Linked DNA regions of Rhodoligotrophos appendicifer. Each later gene encodes a partner of the first gene's protein in a complex. Links are inferred from orthologs where the notes say so. Each region holds a gene or a part of one and is shown on either strand. Other genes may lie near its edges.

Region 1 (4,294 bases):
ACAAGCCGCTGGCGGAGGTGGAGAACCAGGAACCTGCAGACGGGATCGACGTGCCTCAGGACGTTCCTGACTCAGTCGCCGTGCCCTTCGACAGCATCAAATTCGCCCCCATCGAAATCCGGAACGGGGCCCTCCGGTATCTGGATGAGCGCAGCGGCACGAATTTCCTCGCGGAAGATGTAAACCTCACCTTGCATCTGGCGGATCTGACCTCACCCTTCGGTGCACGCGGCTCGCTCATCTGGAACGGTCAGAGGATCACTCTGGATGCGAATTTGCGCCAGCCGGCGCAGCTCGCCTCGGGCTCGTCGTCGGCCGTCGATGTCACCCTCGATTCGCCGCTGCTGAATGCCGGCTATGAGGGCCAGATCTCCCTTAAGGACGGCATCTCGCTTGCCGGGGTCATTGCCCTCAGCACACCCTCGCTGCGGGATTTCGCGCAATGGGCAGGGCAGAAGCTCGCTCCCGGCAACGGCCTCGGCGCTTTCCGGGCCGACAGCGCCATCGGCCTCCAGGGCCAGACGCTGACCCTCAAGGACGCAAAGATCGCGCTTGATGGAATGAACGGGCAAGGGACCGTTCGGCTCGAGCTGCAAGGGCCCCGGCCGAAGATCATCGCGACACTCGGCGTCGACCGGATCGACCTCAACCAATATCTCGGCGCCGCGGCCCCACCTGCCGGGCAAGGGCCCGGTGCGCCTGCGATCGCGGCAGGCTGGAGCAGCGAGCCCATGGAACTCGCCGGCCTCAAAGCGCTCGATGCCGACCTCACGCTGAATGCCGGCGGCCTCCTGTTCGATACGGTCAAGGTGGATGCGGTCAGCATGAAGCTGCTGCTCGAAGCCGGCCTGCTGGAGACGCGCCTGACAAACGCCTCGCTCTATGGTGGAACCGCCGTGGGCAGCGTGCAGATCGACGGGTCCAAGCCGGTGCCGACGCTGCAGATCGCCATGAGCGCGAATAATTTCGACGGCTATTCGCTATTGCGGGATTTCTCAGGGCTCGACCGCGTAGAGGGCCAGGCGGCGGCCAGCGTCCAGGTCTTCGGCACCGGCCGCAGCCAACTGGACCTGGTCTCCACGCTGCGGGGCAAAGTGGCCTTCCGCTTCACCGACGGGGCGGTGCGCGGCGTCAATCTGGCGCAGATGATCCGCAACGTCGCGACCGGGGTCGTCGATGGATGGCAGGGGGATAGCCAGCAGCTTACGGATTTCAGCGTCTTCGAGGCCAGTTTCGACATCGAAAACGGGCTGGCGGCGAATAACGATCTCAGCCTGCTGGGACCGCTGGTGCGGGTGACGGGGGAAGGCTCGATCGATCTGCCGACCCAGAGGCTCGACTATCGGATCGACCCGAAACTGGTCGCCACCCTGCAGGGGCAGGGGAGCACAAAGGATCTCGAAGGGTTCAATATCCCCATCGTGGTGAAGGGCCCCTGGAACAAACCCCGGATCTATCCGGACATCGAGAACATCCTGAAGGATCCCCAGGCGGCCTATAAAAAGTTCAAGGGGCTCGTCGCGTCCACAGGAAGCCTCGATCTGGGTTCGGGCAAGAAGGCCGCGCAGGACGTCCTCGGCAGCGGCGTCGAGGGCATCATCTCGGGCCAGGCGGGGGAGATCCTCGGCAGTGACGAAGCCGGTGCCGCTCTGGGCGCCACGGGAAAGCAGTTCCTGGATGGGCTGATGGGTGGGGCCAAGCCGGAAGAAGGCACTGCTCAGGCGCGCCCTTCTGAGCCGATCCCCGCGGCTCCCGAGGCAACCGGCACAGTATCGGAGGCGCCTGCCTCCGGTGTCGAAACTCCTGCGCCGCCCGCGGCTCCGGAGCCTTCTCCGCCGGTTGCGGCGCCGGACCCCGCGCCCGAAGCCGGTGCCGGCAATCCCGTGGGCAAGGGCGATGCTCAGTAGCGGTGTTCAGCCTCGCGGTCTGTTCTGCCTTCATCGTCGGATTCATATGTGTCAGTCTGGCTGAGCCCCGCCTTGCTCGGTCTTTGCGGGTTCAAATGCGGTCGCCATGATCAAAGTGCAGCAGGAGCCCTTCGATGTGGGGCAGGAGCTCAGCGCCCTGAAGGCCGGCAACACGGCGATCGGAGGCATTGCCCTATTCGTGGGCACGGTACGCGACCGCTCCGACGGTGCCGGCGTCTCGGCCATGACCCTGGAGCATTATCCGGGCATGACGGAGAAGGCGCTGGCCGACATCGAAGGCGAGGCCTTGCAGCGCTGGCCGCTTGAGGCCTGCCTGGTCATCCATCGCTATGGGCGGCTCGAGCCAGGCGAGGATATCGTGCTGGTCATCTGCGCCGCGGAGCATCGCGAGGCCGCCTTCGCCGCCTGCGAGTTCCTCATGGACTGGCTCAAGACCAAGGCCCCGTTCTGGAAGCTGGAAGCGCAGGGGGAGGAGACCCGCTGGGTCGAGGCGCGCGAGAGCGATGCGCAGTCGGCCGATCGTTGGGATCGGAAGAGCTGACGCATCCCTCATCAAGCAACAAAATGGTTGCTCTTTTAGTCTTGCAAAGGCAGATTAAAGGCAACCAGGAGGTTGCATATGAGCGACTGCATCGAAAAGTCCATAGAGATCAAGGCTTCGGTGGCGCGTGTCTGGAGGGCGCTGACCGATTACAAGGAATTCGGCACGTGGTTCCAGGTCGCCCTGGAGAGCCAGTTCGTAGCGGGACATCCGGTTCGCGGGCGGGTGACCTATCCGGGCTTCGAACATGTCACGTTCGAGATCCACGTTCAGGCGATCGAGCCGCAGACTCTGTTCTCCTTCACCTGGCATCCCTATGCGGTCGATCCAAAGATCGATTATTCCCAGGAACCGCAGACGCTCGTCGAGTTCAGGTTGCAGCCCATGGAGAGCGGCACTTTGCTGTCGGTGCGGGAGAGCGGATTCGACCGGATCCCGATGGAGCGGCGGTTCGAAGCCTATCGCATGAATGAGGGCGGGTGGGCCGAGCAGATGGGGAACATTCAACGCCATGCCGAGTCCGGAGCCTAGGGACATCCAAGACGCAAGACCGCCCGCGGCCATCTTCGCGGCCCTTGGCGATGAGACGCGGCTCACCCTGGTGGGCCGGCTGGCGCTCGGGCAAGCACAATCGATCGCTCGCCTGGCGGAAGGGTCGACGTTGACCCGGCAGGCGATCACCAAGCATCTGCAGGTATTGGAGGGGGCAGGGCTGGTTCATCATCTGAGGGTCGGCCGGGAAAGCCGCTACCAACTCGATCCCGCGCCGCTCAAGGCGGTTCAGGCCTATATCGACAGGGTCTCCGGCCAGTGGGACGAGGCGTTGATGCGGCTGAAGCGCTTCGTGGAAGATGGATCGGATCCAGCCTAACGGCGCCACAGGCTCGGGTCGAACAGGACCAGGATCGTGAAGAATTCCAGTCGCCCCAGCAACATGGCAAAGGCCAAAAGCGCTTTGGCCGTGTCGGGCAGGGTCGAGAAATTGCCGGCGGGGCCGATGGTCTGTCCCAATCCGGGTCCGACATTGGTGAGGGCCGTGGCGGCTCCCGTGATGCTGGTGGTGAAGTCCAGGCCAAGCGCCGTGAGCGCCATGGCGATGACCATGAAGCTCGTGAACAGGATCGAGACGAAGGCGAGCACCGCAACCGGAACGTCGTCGCCAATGGGTCGCCCATCATAGATCGCCCGGTGAACACGGTGGGGGCTGATGAGGCTGGCCAAGTAGCCCCGTGCCGTCAACCACATGATCTGAATGCGGAAGATCTTAATTCCGCCCGTGGTCGAGCCGGTGCAGCCGCCGATGAAAGTCAGGACGAAGAAGGCCCCCAGAGCCGGCGCGCCCCAGGAGGAGTAGTCGCCATAAGCAAAGCCGGTGGTCGAAATGACCGACACGATGTTGAAGGAGACTTCCGTCAGCACCGCAAAGAACGAGAGCTCGTGGCTCGCATAGCGCCAGGCGCTCATCCCGATGATGAAGAGCGCCACGATCCCGAAAAAGCCCTGGACCTGAACATCGCGCCAGATCGCCCAGCTGCCGCCCCGCAGGATTCGGATATAGAGCACGATGGGAAGGCTGCCCAGAAACATGAAGACGGTGGCGACCCACATGGTGGAGGGGTTGGTATAAAAGCCGAATGAAGCATCATGGGTGGAGAAGCCGCCTGTGGCGACCGTCGACATGGCATGACACACGGCATCGAAGAGGGTCATGCCGGAGATCGCGTAGGAGACCATGCAGGCCAGGGTGAGGAGGCCGTAAGAGGCCGCGATGTACCGGACCAGCTGACTTGCCCGCGGTACGATCTTGTCGGAGCGGTCGGAGCTT
Region 2 (3,692 bases), on another replicon or contig:
GAAATCTACGACAACAGCCACATTCAGGGCGCATCCCCCGTCGGCGCCATGGTGGTTGCAGGCCCGGAAGGTTTCATCAAAAAGGAATATCGGAAGTTCAATATTCGGGATGCCAATGCCGCCGGCGATGACTATGCGATGATGCGGGAGGTCCTGACGCGACGCTTCTCCCGCCTGATGAAGGAGACCGCGGCGAACGCAGTTGAGGGGCCGCTGGATCTTGATGAGGCGGAAGACGCCGAGGACGAGGGCGTGTTTGAAGACATCCCCGCCTGGCCCGATCTCCTTCTCATAGATGGGGGACCGGGTCAGCTTTCTGCCGCGCTTGGCGTCCTCAAGGATCTCGGTGTCAACAACGTTGCCGTCGTCGGCGTGGCCAAGGGGCCAGAGCGAGATGCGGGACGCGAGCATTTCCATATGGCCGGACGCTCTCCATTCATGCTAGAGACGCGAGATCCCGTTCTTTATTATGTCCAGCGACTGCGAGACGAAGCGCATCGATTCGCAATCGGCAGTCACAGGGCTCGCCGCAAGAAGACCATGGGAACCAATCCACTGGATGACATTCCCGGGATCGGTCCTGACAGGAAGCGCTCGCTACTGAGAGCCTTCGGCTCCGCACGAGCGGTGGCGCGCGCCAATGTCGCAGATCTTTCTGCCGTCGCCGGCGTGAGTGGCTCTCTTGCGCGAACCATCTATGATTACTTCCACGAAGGGCGAAGCTGACCGAGGTCGGCACCTGTCATGAGTATAAAACCAGACTTGGTCAGACAGCGGCGTGCACGGATTTTCAACCTGCCGAACATCTTGACGTTCGGACGGATCGCTGCCGTCCCGCTGCTGGTCGCCTGTTTCTTCCTCGATGGAGACCGCGCGCGATGGATTGCAGTCGCCATTTTTCTCGCCGCGGCAATCAGCGATTTCTTTGACGGCTACCTTGCCCGGCTGTGGTCTCAGCAGTCCTCTCTCGGACGGATGCTCGACCCGATCGCCGACAAGCTGCTGGTTGCGGCGGTGCTGCTCATGCTCACGGGGGAGCGGACTATAGACGGGATCCATGTGATCGCAGCGGTCATCATCCTGCTGCGCGAGGTACTCGTGTCGGGACTGCGAGAATATCTCGCAGAATTGCGGGTATCGGTCCCCGTGACGCAACTCTCCAAGTGGAAGACCACGCTCCAGATGGTGGCCATCGGCTTTCTTCTCGCCGGAGAGGCCGGCGACAGATTCTTCTTGGCGACGACGACCATCGGACTGATTGGGCTGTGGGTGGCGGCCCTGCTCACCCTCTACACGGGCTATGATTACCTCAAAGCCGGTGTCGAGCGGGTGGTCGAGGAGGACCAATCATGAAAATCCTTTATTTCGCGTGGGTCCGCGAGCGTGTCGGAACTGCACAGGAAGAACTCAATCTGCCCACCGAGATCAAAACCGTTGCAGATGTGATTGATTGGCTGACAAAAAAGGACGAAACTTACGCATACGCGTTCGGGGACTTGCGCGTCGTCAGAGCAGCTGTGGATCAGGTCCTGGTTCCGCTCGATGCTTCCATCGACGGGGCGCGAGAAATAGCGTTTTTTCCGCCGGTGACCGGCGGCTAGTGAGAGAGACTATGGGGATTAGAATGCGCCTGAGTTCCTTGGCCGCCTTGGCAGCGGTTACGGCGGTCGCAGCTTGTACGCAGACCACCTACACCTCCTTCGAAGGCAGCAATAATCCTTATCTTCGAGCCAAGGTGTTCGAACGGGACATCAAAGGCAGTGAGGCTGAAAAGCGGCGCGCCATGAAGTTCGCGTTAGGCGACCTGCGCAAGGAACAAGGCGTCGCTTACAGTCCTGCCTTTTTCGAGAGCCTGGGCTTCACCTGCGGCGGACCATCATGTTCGCTTAGAGTTCAGAAGTATATCTACAAGAGCAATCGTGTGACCGTCGGGTATGGGAATCAAATCATTCCCAAGCCGAGCGAATTTGGGGACATCGCGACCATCATCGTCGATGATTATGTGGTCAACTACACTCCTGACTCCGTCGACGTTCAGGTGACAAGCGCCTCAGAGGATTACCCATCTCCATAAGCCCCCTCGGAGAGGACGTTCTATTCATCTTCACTCACCATAGAGAATAGGCTCGTATTCCCGCCGGATGCGGTTGTATCCGTTGATACAACGCGTTCCGTGGCGAAGCGGTAGAGATAGTGCGGGCCTCCAGCCTTGGGACCGGTTCCGGAGAGGCCCTCCCCTCCAAAAGGCTGGGAGCCAACGACGGCGCCGATCTGATTCCGGTTGACGTAGACATTGCCCACTCTCACCCGTTTGCGAACCTCTTCGGCGGTCGTTTCAATGCGCGTGTGAAGACCAAGCGTCAATCCATAGCCCGAGCCGTTCACGGCGTCGCAGACTTCCGAAAGCTTGTCTCCATCGTAGCGGACAACATGGAGAATCGGGCCGAATACCTCCCGCTCCAACATGGCCATCGAGTCAATCTCATAGGCTGCAGGGGAGACGAATGTCCCATGACGCGTCTCGGCTGGCAGGGGAAGGTCGATGAGAGTGCGAGCCTCTCGGCTCATGCGCTGCTTGTGGGCTATAAGGACATTCGCTGCGTCCTCGTCGATGACGGGTCCCACATCCGTCGCATAGTCTGCGGGATCACCGATGCGGAGTTCTTCCATGGCGCCCTTAAGCATCGGCAAAAGCCGATCAGCGATATCCCGCTGCACGAAAAGCAGCCGTGCTGCGGAGCACCGTTGTCCAGCGCTATCAAAGGCGGACATGACGACATCACGCACCGCCTGTTCCGGCAAGGCCGTCGAATCCACGATCATGGCGTTCATGCCCCCCGTCTCGGCGATCAGCGGAACAATCGCACCGGACCTCGCCGCGAGCGCTCGATTGATCAGGGCGGCGGTCTCGTTAGATCCCGTGAAGGCAACGCCATCAATTCTGCTGTCGGCAATCAGGCGCCCGCCTACTGCTGCCCCTCCGCCCGGCAGGAGATGGAGAACACTGCCGGGGACACCGGCATGATGCATCAGGCGAACGGCCTCGAAGGCAACCAAGGGCGTCTGCTCTGCCGGCTTGGCAATCACCGTGTTGCCCGCCGCCAGTGCAGCGGCGATCTGCCCAGTGAAGATCGCAAGAGGGAAATTCCACGGGCTTATGCAGGCGAAGGTCCCGCGGCCATAAAGCCACATCTCGTTCCTTTCACCCGTCGGACCCGGCAATGTCATGCCGGTTGAAAATTTCGCCCGCGCCTCGCTTGCATAGAAACGTAGAAAGTCGACAGCTTCTCGGTGATCGGCAAGCGCGTTGTCGATCGTCTTTCCAGCCTCCTGTGTCATCAGACCGACAAGTCTATGCACCTGAGCTTCATATTGGTCGGCAGCCCGTTCCAGGATCGCGGCCCTTTGGTAGCCGCCGAGATCATCCCAGTCGCGCCGGACCTTCGCGGACAATGACAATGCGCGTTCGACTGCTGCGGCGTCAGCTTCCACAACCGTTCCAACAACCCGCCGACGATCTTGCGGTGATGTTACGTTCCGCGCGGCTCCCGAGACCGCCGTCCCGTCGATCAAAGGAGCTGCGTGGGTGGGCTCAGCGGCTGCTTCGGCCATCCTCTTGAGGAACTGCTCGCGGGTTTCATCGTCCCAGAGGGGGAAGCCTTGTGAATTCTTGCGCGGTTTGAAGATATCCC

Evidence for each region.
Region 2: the proteins of moaE (region 1) and moaD are in contact, whole or in part, in a crystal structure (PDB 1FMA), measured with the Escherichia coli proteins. The link is inferred for Rhodoligotrophos appendicifer from one-to-one orthologs.

Annotation. Positions count from the first base shown.
Region 1 is NZ_VHKL01000002.1:422,142-426,435, forward strand. Bases 883-3,741 are described here. They hold moaE (molybdopterin synthase catalytic subunit MoaE), read left to right. Parts: upstream 883-2,013; coding sequence 2,014-2,469; downstream 2,470-3,741. Other genes in these bases: FKM97_RS06035 (AsmA family protein), read left to right, coding at 883-1,907; FKM97_RS06045 (SRPBCC family protein), read left to right, coding at 2,548-3,000; FKM97_RS06050 (ArsR/SmtB family transcription factor), read left to right, coding at 2,981-3,340; FKM97_RS06055 (TrkH family potassium uptake protein), read right to left, coding at 3,337-3,741. Outside these bases: more of FKM97_RS06035, read left to right, coding at 1-882; more of FKM97_RS06055, read right to left, coding at 3,742-4,294. UniProt on the Escherichia coli protein: Converts molybdopterin precursor Z to molybdopterin. This requires the incorporation of two sulfur atoms into precursor Z to generate a dithiolene group. The sulfur is provided by MoaD.
Region 2 is NZ_VHKL01000004.1:98,029-101,720, forward strand. What follows is about bases 1-2,975. They hold moaD (molybdopterin converting factor subunit 1), read left to right. Parts: upstream 1-1,349; coding sequence 1,350-1,601; downstream 1,602-2,975. Other genes in these bases: uvrC (excinuclease ABC subunit UvrC), read left to right, coding at 1-726; pgsA (CDP-diacylglycerol--glycerol-3-phosphate 3-phosphatidyltransferase), read left to right, coding at 745-1,353; FKM97_RS10000 (hypothetical protein), read left to right, coding at 1,625-2,074; putA (bifunctional proline dehydrogenase/L-glutamate gamma-semialdehyde dehydrogenase PutA), read right to left, coding at 2,095-2,975. Outside these bases: more of putA, read right to left, coding at 2,976-3,692. UniProt on the Escherichia coli protein: Involved in sulfur transfer in the conversion of molybdopterin precursor Z to molybdopterin.